2 regions of the Staphylococcus pseudoxylosus genome follow, and region 1 is predicted to be linked to the other one. Evidence: riboswitches for the same ligand, from Rfam matches in the RefSeq annotation. Region 1 holds a riboswitch; the other holds the start of a gene.

Region 1 (3,223 bases):
GAATGATTTAACACGTCATTAAACATATCTGGAAATAGAGTTAAATAATCAATCTTCATTAATCTAACAATCCTTCCATAGGTGAGATTTGAATACGTCTACCTTCGACATCAATTTCTTTAACTACGTCTGCAATATAAGGTATTAAATATTCTTTATCCCCTTTAACAACCCAAACATCATTGGCACCTGTTTCAAAAATTTCTATCACACGACCAATTGGCGTATCTTCTTCATCGAAGACCGTACAACCAATAATATCTGAATAATAATATTCATGTTCACCTAATTCAATTTCTTCATGGTCACGTTCTTGAACTAACGTTTCACCTTTTAAATGCTCAATATCATTAATATTATTGATTCCTTCAAATGTTAACATATGAAGTCCTTTATGCATTCTATATGATGAAATTGTAAATGTTAATGATTCTTTGTCTTTACGTTCGATCTCAACGATTTCCCCGGGTTGAAAACGTATATCGGTAAAATCTGAATTAGATTTCACCTTAATTTCTCCTTTTATTCCATGTGTATTTACAATCTTCCCTACTTCAACTTTCATATATGTTCCTCCAAAATAATTTGACTATTTCTGTTATCTTTAATTATGTATCTTCGCTATTTTATTAGCTCATTATAACACGTAAGTTCGATCACTGTGACTCATTACATTTAAAAAATAAAGGCTCTATGATATATCGCCATTTTTCATTATTATTGAATTATATTGGATATTTCACAATAAAAAAAGAGCACCTCTCGAGGTACTCTTACAAATATACAGAATGTATATTAGGTTGAAAATTATTTTTGCTCATCAAATTTTTTCAAGATACCTTCTCTTGATAAAATATTACGAACTGTATCAGTTGGTTTTGCACCATCTTTTAACCATTTAAGTGCTAATTCTTCGTCGATTTTAACTTCTGGTGCATTGACATTGTTAGGGTTGTAAGTACCGATTTGTTCGATATTACGACCGTCACGTGGTGCACGAGCATCAGCTGCTACGATACGATAGAATGGATTTCTTTTTGAACCTAAACGTGTTAAACGTAATTTAACTGCCATTTATATTCGCTCCTTTAATTTTCATAGTTTTTATTTTCTACAAGAAATAATAATAACAGTAATCTTCAACTTTGTAAAGAGTTTCTTCTTTACCAATTTCAACATTCCGCCAATTTCTTTTTTTCAAATCAAAATGACATCGTATAAAATCTTAAATTATCCTAAACTTGACATTATTCACTAAAAAATATACATTGAAATTAAATTAAATTAAATAACTAAATGCACTAGGGGTGTTTCTAACTGAGATGAGTCTAACTCAAACCCTTTGAACCTGATCTAGTTTGAACTAGCGGAGGAAAGTGTGAAATCAAGCATATTTCAAAAGCTTTTTGAAGCACTTTTTATACATATGTTGATATTTCTAATACACAACTTTCTTTCTGAAGGGTTGTGTATTTTTTTATTGAAAATGAAGGAGTGTATATAATGAAAAAAAACGTCATAGTAACTGGCAGTAGCCGTGGATTAGGTGCAGCTATAGTAAAAACACTAGCTCAGCATGACCATAACGTAGTTATAAACTATCATAAAAGTGAACATGCTGCACAAAAGCTTGTTGATGAAATTGGAACTCGACAAGCTATCGCTGTACAAGCAGATGTGACAAAACGAAATGAAATTGATAGATTAGTTGATGAAGCTACACAATATTTTGGTCAGATAGATGTGGTAATTAATAATGCCCTAGTTGGATTTAAATTTGATCCTGTTGAACAAAAAGCATTTGCAGATCTTACATGGGAAGATTACCAGCAACAAATTGATGGCACATTAAAAGCGGCTTTCAATATATGTCAAAGCGCTATACCTCAATTCATTCAAAGACAAAAAGGTAAAATCATCTCAATAGGTACGAATTTATTTCAAAATCCTGTTGTCCCTTATCATGAATATACCACAGCTAAAGCTGGATTAATTGGATTTTCACGTAATTTGGCTGCCGAATTAGGACAATATGGTATCACATCAAACGTAGTATCTGGCGGTTTGTTAAAAACAACCGATGCAAGTGCAACGACATCAACTGAGGTCTTTGATTTAATTGCGCAAACAACACCTCTCAAAAATGTTACCTCACCACAAGATGTAGCTAATATGGTCGCGTATCTCGTATCAGATCAATCTGATGGCATTACAGGTCAGAACTTTACAGTCGACGGCGGCTTAACAATGAATTAATAAGGAGGAGCGATGGATTCTATGACACAAACACAACATCTCAACATCGGTGTACTCATCTATGGATGTGGTCACCATCAGGCTGCATGGCGCATGCCCCATTCAAGCATTGAACGTATTGGTGATATTACGTATTATCAGTCGTTAGCAAAAATTGCAGAACAAGGCTTATTTGATGCTATATTTTTCGCTGACAATCAATCGTTTCCAGCTAATTCTAAAAGTGATATGCCTGCATTTTGGTTCGATCCTCTAGTTAATTTAACAGCGATATCACAAGTTACACAACATGTTGGACTAGTTGCTACTATATCCAGCACATTTTCTAACCCTTTTACAGCGGCTAGACAACTATTGAGTGTTGACCACATTAGCCAAGGCCGCGCTGGTTGGAATTTAGTCACTTCAATGACAGATTTGGAAGCTGCGAACCATGGTATGGATCACTTACCTGAACACGAAGCACGCTATAAAAAAGCAGATGAATTCGCTCAAGTGATGAATCGATTACTTGAATCTTGGAGTGTGGATGACTTTTTACATAATAAAGAAGACAATAGTTTAATTAATAATTCTGCAATCAATGCTATCCATCATAAAGGTTCACACTTCAGTGTACAGGGACCATTGACAACACCAAGTAGCCCTCAAGGAAAACCAATTGCAATGCAAGCCGGTGCATCAGATCCTGGTATCGAATTGGCAACTAAATACGCAGATGCAGTCTATGCTGTGGCTTGGAATTTTGATCAAGCAACTAATTTTAAAAAAAGATTAAACCAAAAATTAATACAACAAGGAAAGTCTGAAAATAGCTTGAAAGTATTCCCTGGTTTAGTAACGTACGTTGGACAATCATATGAAGAAGCTTATGCCAAAAAACAACAACTCGATAAATCTTTAGAAGTTGATACAGCTTTAAATCAATTAGAGTTTTTTATTCGTCAAGATTGCCATAATTGGGATT
Region 2 (3,223 bases), 200 kb from region 1:
AACTGAAAATAATCCAAAGATAATGGTATTTTCTATGATCTGTATTTAACTCATCTTTATAAACGATGTAACCAATGTGAATTGCAAACGGTATTACGAAAATAATAGCAAAGAAGCTATAAACTTGAGTCATTAAAATTAACGTGATAATAAAGAACAATATACCAACAACTAAAAAGAATATTGAAATATCATAGTCGTATCTTGTTGTTCTAAATAGAGTAAAACCAAGCAAAACAACACCAATACCAAATAAAATGATTATAATGGCACTAAATACCGGGAAGTTCCCAATATAATTGCTTATCACCCTAATTATTTCACCAAAAAATGCGTTTATAAAATCCCATACATTATGAATATGTAGATCAATTTTCCCCTTGTTATTTAATTTATCAATTAAAGGTAAATTGATTAAAATGATGAGACCTGTGAAAAGCGAAACGATGCCTATAATATAACTATATAATATCTCAGCGTGTTTCTTCAAAAAAGACATACCATTCACCTCAAAAGTTATTATATATTAACATTTAGTTCTTGTCTTTAACAATTTAATAAATACGTCCATAGTATGATATAAATCGATGTATAGTCAACTTTCCACTTATACCATTCAATTAAACAATAAATTGATTATAACTAAGACTAAAATCTAAATCACCAGTTTTGTTTGATTTTTTTATGTTGTGGTATATATTTTATAGAAGTCATATAATTTAAAAGGAGTGTTTAATCTATGAGCAAAGAAGAATTAAACAAAAAAGCCGCAGAACAAGCAAAAGAAGCAGAAGATAAATTAAAAGATAAGAAGGAAACTGCTGAAGATAGTACAGAAGAAACCAAAAAGAATGTACAAGATTCATTAGACTAAATGTTTCAATAATATAGGTATCACATGCTTTAAAATATAAATGTAAATCCGACAAGTGAGACTGGTTCATAATAAATGAACCAGTCTCATCTTTAGTGTAATTTTTTATTACCCTTACATTGGATAGGTATTATATGTGTGAAAACAATATCTTTAGAAATACACCATATACATTGTGAAGTCATGCAATTGGATACAAATAAAATAGCTTACCTCCTTTTGTATGAACAATTTTTAGTTTGATTAAGGCGAAATAATTATTAACCTATATGGAAGTAAAGTACATATGTAATATATTAAATTTAAGGGGCAGTCTTGACATTATCCCTTAAAAGTCATACATTATAGTTAAATTTAAATTAATCATTCGCACTAGGGGTGTTTTGTGACTGAGATGAGGTATACCCTCAAACCCTTTGAACCTGATCTAGATGAAACTAGCGTAGGAAAGTGTACTAATCACCTATTTTCAGGTATTTGTATGCCTATATGTTAACGCGCAACTTTCTAGAAGGTTGTGCGTTTTTATATTAGGAGGATTTATTATGTCAAAAGGATTAAAGCTTTCAGAGATTCTAGTAACTGTGCTCATTGCTGTTGTTTTTGCAATCATTTACAACATTTGGAATTTTGTATATAAAGCGTTACAAGTTACAGGGTTACATTTTGAAGAATTAACATATGGTGCTTGGTTCATGGCTGCTATCGTCGCATACCTTATTATCCCTAAAGCTGGTATTGCAATATTAGCCGAATTTGCTGCTGGTGCCGGAGAAACTATTGTCATGGGTCGTTTTGATATTGCAACTATGGTCTATGCCTTATTACAAGGTTTAGCATGTGAAATTATATTTGCTATTTTCAGATATAAATCTCGTTCAGCAATGGTCGCAATGCTCGCTGGTCTCTTAGCTTCTATTTCAACATTGCCTTTAGACTTTGCTTATGGTTATTTAGGTGAAGTTGCCGGTTGGAATCTAGCGTTATATATCGGCTTTAGACTTATAAGCGGAATCGTCGTTGCCGGCCTAATATCCTACTATATAGTAAAAGCATTGGATCAAACGGGTGTAACCAAATTGTTCAGACCTGCCACAGAAAGTGACTATGATAATTTATAAGGAGCAATCACGTTGATAGCTACAAAAAATTTACGATTAAAATATCCAAACGGTAAGAAAAAGATATTTGATCATTTAACACTCCAAATCAAAGAAAACGAAAAAGTACTATTATTAGGACCATCAGGTTCTGGCAAAAGCACTTTATTAAATGTATTAAGTGGTATTGTACCAAATCTTATTGATTTACCTATCAAATATGATGAATTGATTATCGATAATTCCAGTAGTGTTATCTTTCAAGATCCGGATAGTCAATTTTGTATGCCTAAAGTTGACGAAGAATTAGCATTTGTTTTAGAAAATCAACAAATCCCTCGTCACGAAATGGATGAACGTATAGATCATGCATTAAAAGCCGTCGATTTAAAAGTGGATAAAAATCAATACATTAATCAGCTAAGTGGCGGTATGAAACAGAAATTAGCAATTGCAGAAACGATATTACAACAGTCGAAAACCTTGTTTTTAGATGAACCTACTGCAATGTTGGATGTTGAATCGACTGCAGAACTATGGGGTAAAATTAAATCCCTATGGCAAGATAAAACAGTGGTCATTGTCGAACATAAAGTAAATCATATATGGCAACATATGGATCGTGTCATCTTATTAAATTATGAAGGGGACATTATTGCTGATAACACGCCCCATGAAATTTTGAATGAACATGAAGATTTGTTAACAGAGTATGGTGTTTGGCACCCTAATGCATGGCAATATGCCCCACCAACTATGCATTTCAATAGCAGCTGCTCAAACTTAGACCTTGAATTTGATCATGTAACCATAAAACGTGGTAAACGTAATCTTATTAATATCCCTCAATTAAATGTAGGTACTGGAGAATGGATTACAATTACAGGCGCAAATGGCTCTGGAAAAACATCATTACTCGAATCAATGATGCAATTAATTAAATATGAAGGACGTATGTTATTGAATAATCGTTCTTTCAATAAAATTAAAGTAGCTGCTAAATATATGTATTTAGTTTATCAAAATCCAGAATTACAATTCATTACCTCTTCCGTTTATGATGAAATTCATATTCAATATAAAAATAAATTTAATTCTAAACAAGAAGCTGCTACTCAGACTGAATCAATGTTGAAAACACTTAATTTGCTATCCGTAAAATCTCAACATCCTTATGAACTTTCAATCGGTCAAAAGAGACGCTTAAGTGTTGCAATTGCACTAAGTTCATCATCTGAATTCATATTAC

Evidence for each region. Region 1 has a riboswitch for thiamine pyrophosphate ahead of LG295_RS08495 (3-oxoacyl-ACP reductase). Riboswitches for the same ligand answer to the same signal wherever they lie in the genome.
Region 2: linked by a shared signal. The riboswitch ahead of LG295_RS09515 (ECF transporter S component) and the one ahead of LG295_RS08495 (3-oxoacyl-ACP reductase) in region 1 are both predicted to bind thiamine pyrophosphate.

Annotation. Positions count from the first base shown of each region.
Region 1 covers NZ_CP085024.1:1,782,574-1,785,796, forward strand. Annotated here, with positions in the region: gene trmD (tRNA (guanosine(37)-N1)-methyltransferase TrmD) at 1-59, opposite strand, end outside; gene rimM (ribosome maturation factor RimM) at 59-565, opposite strand; gene rpsP (30S ribosomal protein S16) at 808-1,074, opposite strand; TPP riboswitch at 1,294-1,392, shown strand; gene LG295_RS08495 (3-oxoacyl-ACP reductase) at 1,504-2,256, shown strand; gene LG295_RS08500 (LLM class flavin-dependent oxidoreductase) at 2,278-3,223, shown strand, end outside.
Region 2 covers NZ_CP085024.1:1,985,021-1,988,243, forward strand. Annotated here, with positions in the region: gene auxA (lipoteichoic acid stability factor AuxA) at 1-499, opposite strand, end outside; gene graF (glycopeptide resistance-associated protein GraF) at 740-874, shown strand; TPP riboswitch at 1,239-1,340, shown strand; gene LG295_RS09515 (ECF transporter S component) at 1,420-1,995, shown strand; gene LG295_RS09520 (ABC transporter ATP-binding protein) at 2,008-3,223, shown strand, end outside.